DNA from 2 places in the Nonomuraea sp. B10E15 genome. Region 2 is predicted to be linked to the other one. Evidence: riboswitches for the same ligand, from Rfam matches in the RefSeq annotation. Region 2 holds a riboswitch; the other holds the start of a gene.

Region 1 (7,268 bases), on a different contig from region 2:
ATCGCCTTGGCCATCTTGCGCGGTGACTGCCTGGTGAAGAACCAGTGGGCCCAGGGCGAGCCCGGCCGCGCCAGGCGGAACGCGCCCACCACCAGCATGGGCGGGATGAACAGCCCCGCCATCCCGGTCCAGATCTTGCCCTTGAGCAGGGTGACGACGGCCAGCGCCAGGTTGGCGATGATGAGCACGGCGGGGTTGACCGGGGTGCCGTAGTCCCAGGTGAGCGGGCGCAACCCCATGAGGAGCAGGCCGGTGACGGCGACCGCGATGAAGACGGCGTCCACCGAGGTGCGCCCCTCCTCTTCCCAGTAGACGTCGTGCAGGTGCAGGATCAGCGCGAACTCGTCCAGCACCAGCGCCGATCCGATGCCGAACACGCACGCCGCGGCCGCCGTGCCCGCGTGCGAGGCGGGCGGGACGATGAGGCCGGCGACCCCGCCGGCCATCATCAGCACGACGCCGAACACGACGTGGTGGATGTGCATCTCGCCCACGCTGACGTTGCGGAACCAGCCGATCTTCGCCCTGATCAGGCGGACGTTGATGCGCGTGGCGATGAAGGCGACGATGAGCGCGACGAAGTAGCAGAACAGCGGCAGCCGTCCTGTGGCGATGATGGTGTGCTGAAACCAGGTCCCCATGATGCTGGAAACGATGCTACGAGCCGATGAGCCCTTTATGCGCGCAACCGGCGGCCCTCAGGCCAGGAACGCGCGCAGGAGGGCCGCCGTGCCCTCCAGGTGTTCGGCCACCGCCTGCCGGGCCGCGTCGGGGTCGCCCGCCAGGATGGCGTCGACGATGGCCTGGTGCTGCACGGCGGCGTGGTCGAGGTTGACCTGGAGCATGGGGATGGCGTTGAGCAGGTCGCTGACCCGCGAGCGGGCGTCCGCGCAGGTCGTGGCGAGCAGGGGCGAGCCCGTCAGCTCGGCGATCGACAGGTGGAAGGCGGTGTCGAGCCGGCGGTAGTCGTCGAGGCCGGCCTCGTTCACGTCGGCGAGCCGGCGTACGAGCACCGCCCGCTGCTCCTCCGCCGGCCGGGACATCGCCAGCACCTGGGCCGCCCCGCACTCGACCGCCAGGCGGAACGTGAGGGCGTCCGACAGGTCGGCCATGCCCATCTCCTTGACGGCCTCGCGCAGGTGGCCGGCGTCCGGCTCGGGCGGCGCGTACGTGACGAACGCGCCGCCGTAACGGCCCCTGCGCACCTCGAGGTATCCCGCGTCGGACAGCGCCCGGATGGCCTCGCGCAGCGTCACCCTGCTGATGCCGAGCCTGACGGCCAGCTCGCGCTCGGGGGGAAGCTTGTCGCCCGGCGCGACCAGGCCGAGCTTGATGGCCTGGAGCAGGCGTTCCACGGTCTCCTCGAAGGCGTTGCCGGCCCGGACCGGGCGCAGCACCGTCATCAAACGCGCCGACTCGTCCAACGTGTCCTCAGGTCTTGACAAGGGATCCCGCCATACACATCAATGGTCTAAGACTAGCCCAATCAACGGGGACGCGTGTCAGCGCAGATCGGAGCGGCGTAGCGTGAGCGATGGAGCGAGCACCGGATACCTTTCCGTCAGCGAGCTGCGCGACGAGGTGGCGTCCGGGCGGATCGACACCGTGCTCCTCGCGATCGCCGACATGCAGGGCAGGTTGCAGGGCAAGAGGCTGTCCGCACGCTATTTCCTCGACGAGGTGCTGCACCACGGCTCCGAGGGGTGCAACTACCTGCTCGCGGTCGACGTGGACATGAACACCGTGGCCGGCTACGCGATGTCGTCCTGGGAGCGCGGCTACGGCGACTTCGTGATGAAACCCGACCTGACGACGTTGCGCCGGGTGCCGTGGCAGGAGGGCACCGTCCTGCTGATGGCCGACCTGACCTGGGAGGACGGCGGCGACGTGCCGCCCTCCCCCCGCCAGGTCCTGCGCAGGCAGCTCGCCCGGCTCTCCGAGCGGGGGCTGGCCGCGTACGTCGGCACCGAGCTGGAGTTCTGCGTCTACGACGACACCTACGAGCAGGCGTGGCAGCGCGGCTACCGCGACATGTCGCCCGCCAACCTCTACAACGTCGACTACTCGCTGCTGGGCACCGCCCGCATCGAGCCCCTCCTCCGGCGGATCAGGCGCGACATGGAGGGCGCCGGGCTCTACGTCGAGTCCGCGAAGGGCGAGTGCAACCTGGGCCAGCACGAGATCGCCTTCCGCTACGCCGAGGCGCTGAAGACCTGCGACAACCACGCCATCTACAAGAACGGCGCCAAGGAGATCGCCGCCCAGGAGGGCAGGTCGATCACCTTCATGGCCAAGCCGAACGAGCGCGAGGGCAACTCCTGTCACATCCACATCTCGCTCAGGAGCCTCGACGGCGACCCCGTCATGGCCGGGCCGGGGCCGTACGGGCTCTCGCAGCTCGGCGCCCGCTTCATCGCCGGGCAGCAGGCCTGCCTGCGCGAGCTCACCCTCCTGTACGCCCCCAACATCAACTCCTACAAGCGTTACGTGCCGGGCAGCTTCGCCCCCACGGCGATCAAGTGGGGCGTCGACAACCGCACCTGCGCGCTCAGGCTCGTCGGGCACGGGCCGTCGCTGCGGATCGAGAACCGCGTGCCGGGCGGTGACGTCAACCCGTACCTCGCGGTGGCGGGAATGGTGGCGGCCGGGCTGCACGGCATCGACAACGAGCTGCCGCTGGAGGACGCGTTCGAGGGCAACGCCTACGACTCGGGCGCGGAGACCGTTCCGCACACGCTGCGGGACGCGCTCCCCCTGTTCGAGGGGTCGAAGCTGGCCCGCGAGGCGTTCGGCGAGGAGGTCGTCGAGCATTACGCGAACAACGCGCGCGTGGAGCTGGCGGCGTTCGACGCGGCGGTGACGGACTGGGAGATGTTCCGTGGTTTCGAGCGAATGTGACGGGTGACCGATGAAGATCGTCAATCCGGCGACGGAGGCCGTCGTCGCCGACGTCGAACTGGCCGACGCGGCCGAGGTCGACCGGGCGGTGGAGCGCGCCGGGAAGGCGTACGCCGCCTGGCGGCAGGTGGCGCCCGGCGATCGGGCACGGCTGCTGAGGAGGTTCGCCGACCTGGTGGGCGAGCACGGCGAGGAGCTGGCGCGGCTGGAGATGGCCAACGCCGGGCACCCGATCGGCAACTCCCGCTGGGAGGCCGGCGCCGTACGCGACGTGCTGCACTTCTACGCCGGGGCGCCCGAGCGCGACCACGGCAGGCAGATCCCGGTGCCCGGCGGCGTGGACGTCACCTTCCAGGAGCCGCTGGGCGTGGTGGGCGTCATCGTGCCGTGGAACTTCCCGATGCTGATCATGTCGTGGGGGGTGGCCCCGGCGCTGGCGGCCGGCAACACGGTGATCGTCAAGCCGGCCGAGTGGACTCCCCTGACCGCGCTGAGGCTGGCGGAGCTGGCCCTGGCCGCGGGCCTGCCCGAGGGGGTGCTCCAGGTGCTGCCCGGGGCGGGGGAGGTCGCGGGCGCCCGGCTGGTGGAGCACCCCGGCGTGGCCAAGATCGTGTTCACCGGCTCGACCGAGGTGGGCAAGGAGATCGCGGCCAAGGCGGCGGCCCAGGTCAAGCGGGTCACGCTGGAGCTAGGCGGCAAGTCCGCAAATATCATCTTCGCGGATGCCGAACTCGACAGAGCGGCACAAGCCGCCCCCTACGCGGTCTTCGACAACGCGGGACAGGACTGCTGCGCCAGGTCCCGGCTGCTCGTCCAGTCAAGCGTGTACGACGCCTTCATGGAGCGCCTCTCCGAGGCCGTGCGCGGCGTCGTCGTCGGCGACCCCCGCGACGAGAGCACCGAGATGGGCCCGCTGATCAGCGCCGAGCACCTCGACCGCGTGCGCGGCTTCGTCCAGGACGGCGCCCCCTACCTCCAGGGGTCGTGCCCCGAGGGCAAGGGCTACTGGTTCCCGCCGACCGTGCTCACCCCGGACGTCACCGACCGTGCGTTCACCGAGGAGATCTTCGGGCCGGTCGTGTCGGTGGCGCCCTTCGAGGACGAGGCGGACGCCGTACGCATCGCCAACGACACCCCGTACGGGCTGAGCGGCTCCATCTGGACCCGCGACGTCGGGCGCGCGCTCCGCGTGTCCAGAGCGGTCGAGGCGGGCGCCCTGTCGGTGAACTCCAACGCGTCGGTCCGCTACTGGACCCCGTTCGGCGGCTTCAAGCAGTCAGGGCTGGGCCGGGAACTCGGCCCCGACGCCCTGGCGGCGTTCACGGAGACCAAGAACGTCTTCATCTCCTGGGAGTGAGGCAGCACGTGAAGAGATTGCAGGATCGGGTGGCTGTGATCACCGGCGCGGGCGGCGGCATCGGGCTGGCCACCGCGCGCAGGTTCGCCGACGAGGGCGCCAAGGTGGTCTGCGCCGACCTCGACGAGGAGGCGGGCGTCAAGGCCGCGAACGAGGTCGGCGGCCTCTTCGTACGCGTCGACGTGGCCGACGAGGACGACGTCGCCCGGATGTTCCGTACGGCGTTCGACACCTACGGCAGCGTGGACATCGCCTTCAACAACGCCGGCATCTCGCCGCCCGACGACGACTCGATCCTGGAGACCGGCATCGACGCGTGGCGCCGCGTCCAGGACGTGAACCTGACCAGCGTCTACCTGTGCTGCAAGCACGCCATCCCGTACATGCGGCGGCAGGGCAGGGGCTCGATCATCAACACCGCGTCGTTCGTGGCCGTCATGGGCTCGGCGACCTCGCAGATCTCCTACACGGCGTCCAAGGGCGGGGTGCTGGCGATGTCGCGCGAGCTGGGCGTGCAGTTCGCGCGCGAGGGCATCCGGGTGAACGCGCTGTGCCCGGGCCCGGTGAACACGCCGCTGCTGCAGGAGTTGTTCGCGAAGGACCCCGAGCGGGCGCAGCGGCGCCTGGTGCACGTCCCGGTCGGGCGCTTCGCCGAGGCGTCGGAGATCGCGGCGGCGGTCGCGTTCCTGGCCAGCGACGACGCGTCGTTCATCACGGGCAGCGAGTTCCTGGTGGACGGCGGCATCTCCGGCGCCTACGTCACGCCGCTCTAGGGGGGTCATCGTGCGACGTCCCGTCATCGGGGTCACGTGTTACGTGGAGCCGGCGACGTTCACGGTCTGGCAGGACATGCCGGTCGCGCTCCTGCCGTACATGTACGTCGAGCAGGTCGTCCGGGCCGGCGGCCAGCCGGTCGTGCTCCCGCCCGCGGGGGACGCCGCGCAGGTGGTGAGCCGCCTGGACGGGCTCGTCCTGGCCGGTGGCGGCGACATCGATCCGGCGAGGTACGGCGAGACGCCGGCGGAGCGTACCGGCTACATCCGCGAATTCCGCGACCAGGCCGAGTTCGCCGTGCTGGCCGCCGCCCTCGACGCCGGGCTGCCCTTCCTCGGCATCTGCCGGGGCCTCCAGGTGCTCAACGTCGCTCTCGGCGGCAGCCTCCACCAGCACCTGCCCGACGTGGTCGGCCACACGGGTCACTCCCCCGCGCCCGGACGGTTCGGTCACCTGCCCATCACCCCCGTCCCCGGCACCCGCCTGGCCAAGGCGCTGGGCACGGCGCCCGTGACGGTGCCGCACTATCACCACCAGGCCGTCGACCGGCTCGCCCCCGGCCTCACCGTGACCGCGACCGCCGCCGACGGCACCGTCGAAGGGGTGGAGCTGGACTCGGGGCCGTTCACCGTGGCGGCGCAGTGGCACCCGGAGGCGGCCGAGGACCACGCCCTCTTCGAGGCCCTGGTGGCCGCCTGCTGACCGGCGAACGCGACAAGACCCCCAAATCACTACTAGGCTGGCGGGACACACCAGCAAACCGTGCGGGAGAGCACCCTGACAGCCGGTCAGGGTCCCTGAAGGAGCAAGCCCTCCCCGCGAACCTCTCAAGGCAAAGGACCGCACGGCTGACCGGGAGCATGTCTCCTCGGAAGGTGACCTCTGGAAAGCAGGCCCGCAGGGTCTCGCCGAAGGTGAAAGTCCGGCAAAACTCGGGCGAAGCTCTCAGGCATCGATGACAGAGGGGGAGGATGCTGGCATCCAATCCTGTCCTGAGGTGCGATAAATGTCCCGACCTACTCCGCTACGAGACGTGCACGAAAGCCTCGGCGCGACGCTGACCGACTTCGCGGGCTGGCTCATGCCACTCCGGTACGGGAGCGAGTCCGCGGAGCACAGGGCCGTCCGCGAGGCCGCCGGGCTGTTCGACCTCTCGCACATGGGCGAGATCTTCGTGACCGGGCCGCAGGCCGCCGCCGCCCTGGACTACGCGCTGGTCGGCAACATGTCGGCCGTGACGCCCGGACGAGCCAGGTACACCATGATCGTCAACGAGCGGGGCGGGGTGCTGGACGACCTCATCGTCTACCGGCTCGGGGACGAGGAGTTCATGGTCGTCGCGAACGCCTCGAACTACGAGAAGGTCGCCGACGAGCTGGAGAACCGCTCCAAGGCGTACGACGCCGTGGTCGACGACCGTTCGCAGCAGTACGCCCTGATCGCCGTCCAGGGACCCCGCTCCCAGGAGATCCTCGCCACGCTCACCGACGCCGACCTGGCCGGGCTCAAGTACTACGCGGGCCTGCCCGGGCTCGTCGACGGGCGGCAGGCGCTCATCGCGCGCACCGGCTACACCGGCGAGGACGGGTTCGAGCTGTTCGTGGCCGGCCAGGACGCGGTGCCGCTCTGGAACGCGCTCGTGACCGCGGGCGAGCCGTACGGGCTCAAGCCCGCCGGACTGTCCAGCCGCGACACGCTCAGGCTCGAGGCCGGCATGCCCCTGTACGGCAACGAGCTGAGCGCCGAGCTGACCCCGTTCGACGCGGGGCTGGGCAGGGTGGTGAAATTCGACAAGCCGGGCGACTTCGTCGGCAGGTCGGCGCTCGAGGCGGTCAAGGACGACCCGCCGCGGCGCCGTCTCGTCGGTCTGGTCGCCCGGGGCCGCCGGGTGCCGCGCCACGGCTACCCGGTCACCAAGGACGGCGCCGTCGTCGGCGAGGTCACCAGCGGTGCGCCCTCCCAGACCCTGGGCAAGCCCATCGCGCTGGCCTACGTGGACACCGGCGCCGACTCAGGCCTGGCTGTGGACATCCGGGGCAGCCATGAACCCATGGACCTGGCCGAGCTGCCCTTTTACAGGAGGAACAAGTGAGCAACATCCCTGACGACCTGAGCTACACCAAGGAACACGAGTGGGTTTCCGGGGTCGAGGACGGCCTCACCGTGACCGTCGGCATCACGGCCTACGCCGCCGACGCCCTTGGTGACGTCGTCTTCGTGCAGCTCCCCGAGGTCGGTT
Region 2 (7,268 bases):
TCGCGCTGCTGCTGCGCGACGTCATCCCGTGGTGGCTGGTCGCGGTCATCGTCGGTCGCGAACTCTTCGTCGCGTGTTCCTTCCCCGTACTTCGCAAACATGGCTATAAGGCACTTCAGGTGCATTTCCTGGGCAAGGCCGCCATGTTCAATCTCATGTACGCCTTCCCTCTCCTCTTCCTTGCCTCCCACACTGGGTGGTATGCCGATATAGCCCGAATTGTCGGGTGGGCGTTCGCCCTATGGGGAACGGGCCTGTACTGGTGGGCGGGGGTGCTGTATGTGGTACAGGTGCGCCGGCTCGTAATCTCGGCCAAGAAGGAGTGATCGGGTGAAGGCGGTCGTCATGGCGGGCGGGGAGGGCACTCGGCTGCGTCCGATGACCGCCAACCAGCCCAAGCCTCTGCTCCCCGTGGCCAACCGCCCGATCATGGAGCACGTCCTGCGCCTGCTCAAGCGGCACGGCATCACCGAGACGGTGGTCACCGTCCAGTTCCTGGCCGCCCTCGTGCGCACCTACTTCGGCGACGGCGACGAGCTCGGCATGAACCTCCAGTACGCCACCGAGGACCTGCCCCTCGGCACCGCGGGCAGCGTCAAGAACGCCGCCGACCGCCTCCGCGACGATCGTTTCCTGGTCATCTCCGGCGACGCTCTGACGGATATTGACTTAACGGACATGATCCGGTTCCATCGCGAGAATGCCGCCCTGGTGACCATCGGGCTGAAACGTGTGCCGAATCCGCTCGAGTTCGGGATCATCATCGTCGACGACGAGGGCAGGGTGCAGCGCTTCCTGGAGAAGCCCACCTGGGGACAGGTCTTCTCCGACACCGTGAACACCGGCGTCTACGTCATGGAACCCGAGGTCCTCGACGCCGTGGCCACCGGCGAGCCCGTCGACTGGTCCTCCGACGTCTTCCCCGCGCTCCTCGCCCGCGGCGCGGCCATCTACGGCTACGTGGCCGACGGCTACTGGGAGGACGTCGGCACCCACGAAAGCTATCTCAAGGCCCACGCCGACGCCCTGTCCGGCAGGGTCGCGGTGGACATCGGCGGCTTCGAGCTCTCGCCGGGCGTCTGGGTCGCCGACTCCGCCGCGGTCGACCCCGACGCCGTGCTCAAGGGCCCGCTGCTCATCGGCGACTACGCCAAGGTCGAGGCGGGGGCCGAGCTGCGCGAATACACCGTGCTCGGCAACAACGTCGTCGTCCGCGAGGGCGCCTTCCTGCACCGCGCGGTCGTCCACGACAACGTCTACCTCGGCCCCGGCGCCCACCTGCGGGGCTGCGTCATCGGCAAGAGCACCGACGTGATGTCCGGCGCCCGCATCGAGGAGAACTCCGTCATCGGCGACGAATGCGTCATCGAGGCGGAGGCGTACGTCTCCAGCGGCGTCCGGGTCTACCCGTTCAAGACGATCGAGGCCGGCGCGGTCGTCAACACCAGTGTCATCTGGGAGTCGCGCGGCCAGCGCAACCTCTTCGGCACGAGAGGCGTCAGCGGCCTGGTCAACGTCGAGATCACCGCCGAACTGTGCGTCCGCCTGGCCAGCGCGTACGCCACCACCCTCAGGAAGGGCGAGCACGTCGTCACCTCGCGCGACTGCTCCCTGGCCGCCAGGGCGCTCAAGCGGGCCGTCATCGGCGCGCTGACCGCCGGCGCGATCAACGTGCTCGATCTGGAGGCGGCCCCGCTGCCGGTGGCCCGCTTCCACACCGCCAGGGGCTCGGCGGCGGGCGGGATCGCGCTGCGCACCACGCCGGGCGACCCGCAGAGCGTGGACATCGTCATCATGGACGACCGCGGCGCCGACCTGCCCCCGGCCGCCCAGCGCAAGCTGGAGCGGGTCTTCTCCCGCCAGGAGTTCCGCCGCGCCTTCCCCGGGGAGATCGCGGAGCTCGCCTACCCGGCCAGGGCCGTCGAGGACTACACCCACGAACTGCTGCGTCACGCCGGCGTGACCGGCGTCAAGGACATGAAGGTCGTCGTCGACTGCGCGGGAGGCACCTCCTCGCTGGTGCTGCCCACGCTGCTCGGCCGGGTCGGCGTCGAGGTGCTCACCGTCAACGCCCGCCTCGACGACGTCTCGCCCACGGAGACGCTCGCCGGCCGGCGGCGCGACCTGCAACGCCTGTCGGAGCTGGTCAGCTCCTCGCGGGCGGCCTTCGGCGTCAGGTTCGACCCGGTCGGCGAGCGCATCGCCCTGGTCGACGAGATGGGCCAGCTCATCAGCGAGGAGCGCGCGCTGCTCGTCGTGCTCGACCTCGTGGCCGCCGAACGCAGGAGCGGCCGGGTGGCCCTGCCCGTCACCACGACCAGGGTCGCCGAGCAGGTGTGCCGCTTCCACGGCGTGCAGGTGCAGTGGACGTCCACCGCGCTCGACGCCCTCACCTCGGCCGCCGCCGGCCCCGACATGATCTTCGCGGCCGACGGGCGCGGCGGCTTCGTGGTGCCGGAGTTCAGCCCCGCGATCGACGGGCTGGCCGCGTTCCTGCGCCTGCTCGGCCTGGTCGCCCGCACCCGCCTGTCGCTCAGCCAGATCGACGCGAGGATCCCCGAGGTGAAGCTGCTCAGGCGGACCGTGCCCACGCCGTGGGCGGCCAAGGGAGCCGTGATGCGCTCCGTCATCGAGGCGGCCGAGGCCGAGCCGGAGGGCCGCCGCATCGACACCACCGACGGGGTGCGGGTGGCCCGCGACGACGGCAGCTGGGTGCTGGTGCTGCCGGCCGCGGCCGAGCCCGTCACCGACCTGTGGGCCGAGGCCTCCGACGTGGACGGCGCGCAGGCGCTGCTCGAACGCTGGGCCCGCGTCGTGGAACAGGCCGCCACGTGACCCCGGCCGGGCGGGCGCGAGAACGGCCGGGCCGCGATTGTGCGCGGACGGTCCCGCAAGATCGTAATGTAGAAACGCGCGGCGGCATGGACCGCAGGGCAGGGGCGGCGGTAACTTTGTCTGCGTCCTGACCACAGTCCAGCGCCCCGTCTTGACCTTTGCCGCTGATCAGCGTAAGTTGCGGCATTCGCAAACTTGAAAAAGCGAAGCGAGGCGCGCTCCAGAGCACCGTCGCCGCGTCTTCGCGGTAGGAGGCCGAGCCGATCGATGCCGAGCGTCTACTGCACGCAGTGCGGGCACGCCAACCCCGAGGATGCCCGTTTCTGTTCCCGCTGTGGGTCACCGCTGACCAGACTCGAGGTCTCCGGGGACACCACATCGACGATCTCGGTGGCGGGAATCGAGGCGTATGAGGCTGAGACAGGCGACATGCTCCTGGCCGAGCGGGCGCTGGTCGAGCAGCTGCCGCCCGGCGCGGCGCTGCTCACGGTGACCAGGGGGCCCAACCAGGGCAGCCGCTTCCGGCTCGACAAGGACCTGACCACGACCGGGCGCCATCCGGAGAGTGACATCTTCCTCGACGACATCACCGTCTCCCGCCGCCACGTCGAGTTCTACCGCCACCGCGGCGGCCAGTTCTCCGTGCGCGACGTGGGCAGCCTCAACGGCACCTACGTCAACAGGGAGCGGATCGAGGAGGTTCCCCTGCACTCCGGCGACGAGGTGCAGATCGGCAAGTTCCGCCTTGTCTTCCTGATGCGGGGCAGCTCCGGGGCATGAGGGGGCGAAGCGGGCGACCGGCGGACGCCGTCTCGTGCGTGACCATGCGGCAAGGGGAGGAGCGCGCATGACGTCGCAGGCGGCACGCTCGCACATGAGCATCGGGGAGGTGCTCGCGCTCCTGCAGGGCGAGTTCCCCGATGTCACCATCTCCAAGATCCGTTTCCTGGAGGGCGAAGGGTTGATCGAGCCCGAGCGCAGCCCGTCCGGCTACCGCAAGTTCACGCACCTGCACGTGGAGCAGCTGCGCTTCATCCTCACCGAGCAGCGCGACCACTACCTGCCGCTGCGGGTGATCAAGGACAAGATGGCGGAGGGCTTCGGCCGCCCGCGCGCCCTGCAGGACAACGGCAAGCAGGAGATCAGGCTCAGCCGGGCCGAGCTGATCGAGGCCGCGAGCATCGACGAGGAGACCCTCGCCGAGCTGGAGGACTACGGCCTGCTCGCCCCGGTGGCCCGTCGCTACGACGAGGAGGCGCTCGCGGTGGCCCGCACCGTCGGCGCCCTGGCCCGCTTCGGCCTGCGCGCCCGGCATCTGCGCGCGGTCAAGGCGGCGGCCGAGCGCGAGTGCGGCCTGGTCGAGCAGACCGTCGCACCGATACTCAAGCGGCGCGCCCCCGGTGCCATCGGCGAGGCCGACGAGGTGGCCAGGGAGCTTTCCGCACTCCTGCTCGACCTGCACGCATCCCTTGTGCGCACGGGTGTCCGGTCCGTGCTGGGGCGCTGAGACCGCGGCGAGCTGGGAGGCGGCGGCACATTCCAGGCCCGCCGGGTGTTACGTTGAAATGCAGAAGCCAGTCAGCAGAAGCAACGACCAAATAGCTGTGCCGGGTCACCGGTCAGGAATACGGAGCAGCCCGTGTTGCAGATGGAGGTTGTGGGCGTTCGGGTTGAAATGCCCACAAATCAGCCGATCGTCTTGCTGAAGGAGGCACACGGGGAGCGGTTCCTTCCTATATGGATTGGCATGACGGAAGCCACGGCCATCGCTCTGGCCCAGGCAGAGGAGCCTCCGCCGCGGCCGCTCACCCACGACCTCTTCCGTGACGTGCTGAGCGCGCTGGGCGTAGGCCTGCGGGCGGTCAACATCGTCGCCCTGCGTGACGGCATCTTCTTCGCCGACCTGGTGTTCTCCAACGGCGTGGAGGTGAGCGCGCGGCCGTCCGACTCGATCGCGCTCGCCCTGCGCACCGGGGCGCGCATCTTCGCCAGCGAAGAGGTCGTCCAGGAGGCCGGGGTGATCATCCCGGACGACCAGGAAGACGAGGTGGAGAAGTTCAGGGAGTTTCTTGACACGATCACTCCCGAGGACTTCGGCCGGGCGGGGTAGGTATTTCAGTGCATTTACGCTTCACGACGCGCCGAGCCGGATCGTTGACTGAGCATGGTCGCGGTCCTACGGTGCAAGTGAAACCCGTGGCCGCGCTTCACGTACCCCCAGATCAGGCCACGGGATGAGAGAAAGCCGGAGGTCCGCGTGGCGGTCAGCAGCGGCGAGGGAAAGACGGCCGGCCAGGAAGATCCGGTGCGGCGCGAAAGCGCGCGGCAGCGTGCCGGGGAGCAGGGTCTGCTCTTCGACGAACAGCCCGCGGCGCTGCCGGGCGACATCGGATACCGCGGGCCGACGGCATGCTCGGCGGCCGGCATCACCTATCGGCAGCTCGACTACTGGGCGCGCACGGGCCTCGTCGAGCCCACGATAAGAGCCGCGCAGGGCTCCGGCTCCCAGCGTCTCTACAGCTTCCGCGACATCCTGGTCCTCAAGGTCGTCAAGCGGCTCCTCGACACCGGGGTGTCGTTGCAGCAGATCCGCACGGCCGTGCAACATCTGCGTGACCGCGGGGTCGCCGACCTCGCGCAGATCACGCTCATGAGCGACGGCGTCAGCGTCTACGAGTGCACCTCGGCCGACGAGGTGATAGACCTGCTCCAGGGCGGGCAGGGCGTGTTCGGCATCGCGCTCGGCCGGGTCTGGCGCGAGGTCGAGGGCTCCCTCGCGGAGCTGCCGGGGGAACGCGCGGCGGTCGAGGACACCGTCCCGGCCGACCATCCCGCTGACGAACTCGCCCGGCGCCGCCGCGCCCGCCGCACGGGGTGAGCACGGCTCCTGGCAGCCGTACGAATCGGGCGTAGTAACCTGAGGGCAGAAAGGCCGACGACCCCGTGCGGGAGAGTCTCCGGGCCCCCTGGGCTCCGGGGCGCCGAAGGAGCAACCCTCCCCGGAATCTCTCAGGCATCCCGTACCGCTCGGGCGAGGCAACTCTGGAAAGCAGGCGCACCCGCCAGGCGCGCCTCACCGACGGTGCAAGCCCCACCGGGGTGAAGCTCTCAGGTCGCGGCCCCGCGCTTGTCCGGGGCCCGCGCTGACAGAGGGGGAGATCCGGCACACGCCCGCGCCCTGGCGCCGGTCTCCACAGCCTCGGGAGGCATCTCCATGACCGATCTGTCCGCCCCGCCGTTCTCGTCCCGGCACATCGGCCCCTCCGAGTCCGAACAGCAGCGCATGCTCGAGGCCGTGGGCTTCGAGTCCGTGGCGGATCTGGTGGCGGTCGCCGTCCCCGAGTCCATCAGGGCGAAGGACCGGCTCACGCTGCCCGCCCCCGCCGGCGAGGCCGAGGCCATCGCCGAGCTGCGCGCCCTGGCCGACCGTAACCAGGTGCTGACCTCGATGATCGGGCTGGGCTACCACGACACGGTCACGCCCGCCGTCATCCGCCGCAACCTGCTGGAGAACCCGGGCTGGTACACCGCCTACACCCCCTACCAGCCGGAGATCTCGCAGGGCCGCCTCGAGGCGCTGCTCAACTTCCAGACCGTCGTCTCCGACCTCACCGGCCTGCCCGTGTCCGGAGCCTCGCTCCTCGACGAGGCGACCGCCGCGGCCGAGGCCATGACGCTGGCCCGCAGGGCGGGCAAGTCCAAGAGCGCCGTGTTCGTGGTCGACGCCGACGCGCTGCCCCAGACCAAGGCCGTCCTCGCCACCAGGGCCGAGCCGCTCGGCATCACGCTCGTGGAGCACTCCCTCGACGGCGAGCTGCCCGAGTGCTTCGGCGTGCTCGTCCAGTACCCAGGAGCGTCCGGCCGGCTGCGTGACTTCCGCGCCGTGGCCGCCGCCGCGCACGAGGCGGGCGCCCTCGTCGTGGCCGCCGCCGACCTGCTGGCACTGACGCTCGTGGCCGCCCCCGGCGAGCTGGGCGCCGACATCGCCGTGGGCTCCTCGCAGCGGTTCGGGGTGCCCTTCGGGTTCGGCGGGCCGCACGCCGCCTACATGTCCGTACGCGAGGGCCTGCAGCGGCAGCTGCCCGGCCGCCTGGTCGGCGTCTCCGTCGACGCCGACGGCGACCCCGCCTACCGCCTGGCCCTGCAGACCCGCGAGCAGCACATCCGCCGCGAGAAGGCCACCAGCAACATCTGCACCGCGCAGGTCCTGCTCGCCGTCATCGCGAGCATGTACGCCGTCTACCACGGCCCGGAGGGCCTGCGCCGCATCGCCCACCGGGTGCACCGCCACGCCGCCGCCCTGGCGGAGGGGCTGCGCCGGGCGGGCGTGGAGGTCGTGCACGCCGAGTTCTTCGACACGGTGCTCGTGCGCGTGCCCGGGCGGGCGTCCGCCGTGGTCGCCGCCGCCGCCGAGCGGGGCGTCAACCTCTGGC

What was found. Region 2 has a riboswitch for glycine ahead of gcvP (aminomethyl-transferring glycine dehydrogenase). Riboswitches for the same ligand answer to the same signal wherever they lie in the genome.
Region 1: another riboswitch for glycine. It lies ahead of gcvT (glycine cleavage system aminomethyltransferase GcvT); the one in region 2 lies ahead of gcvP (aminomethyl-transferring glycine dehydrogenase).

The regions. Positions count from the first base shown of each region.
Region 1 is NZ_JBDPMB010000028.1:50,993-58,260, reverse strand. Features, by position in the region: gene ABGB14_RS44015 (hypothetical protein) at 1-641, opposite strand, end outside; gene ABGB14_RS44010 (FCD domain-containing protein) at 699-1,403, opposite strand; gene ABGB14_RS44005 (glutamine synthetase family protein) at 1,528-2,898, shown strand; gene ABGB14_RS44000 (aldehyde dehydrogenase family protein) at 2,909-4,255, shown strand; gene ABGB14_RS43995 (3-oxoacyl-ACP reductase) at 4,264-5,028, shown strand; gene ABGB14_RS43990 (gamma-glutamyl-gamma-aminobutyrate hydrolase family protein) at 5,039-5,731, shown strand; glycine riboswitch at 5,785-5,882, shown strand; glycine riboswitch at 5,902-6,001, shown strand; gene gcvT (glycine cleavage system aminomethyltransferase GcvT) at 6,036-7,121, shown strand; gene gcvH (glycine cleavage system protein GcvH) at 7,118-7,268, shown strand, end outside.
Region 2 is NZ_JBDPMB010000005.1:310,952-318,219, forward strand. Features, by position in the region: gene ABGB14_RS19235 (CDP-alcohol phosphatidyltransferase family protein) at 1-326, shown strand, start outside; gene ABGB14_RS19240 (mannose-1-phosphate guanyltransferase) at 331-2,835, shown strand; gene ABGB14_RS19245 (FHA domain-containing protein) at 3,103-3,615, shown strand; gene ABGB14_RS19250 (MerR family transcriptional regulator) at 3,683-4,342, shown strand; gene ABGB14_RS19255 (bifunctional nuclease family protein) at 4,475-4,945, shown strand; gene ABGB14_RS19260 (MerR family transcriptional regulator) at 5,093-5,713, shown strand; glycine riboswitch at 5,772-5,871, shown strand; gene gcvP (aminomethyl-transferring glycine dehydrogenase) at 6,050-7,268, shown strand, end outside.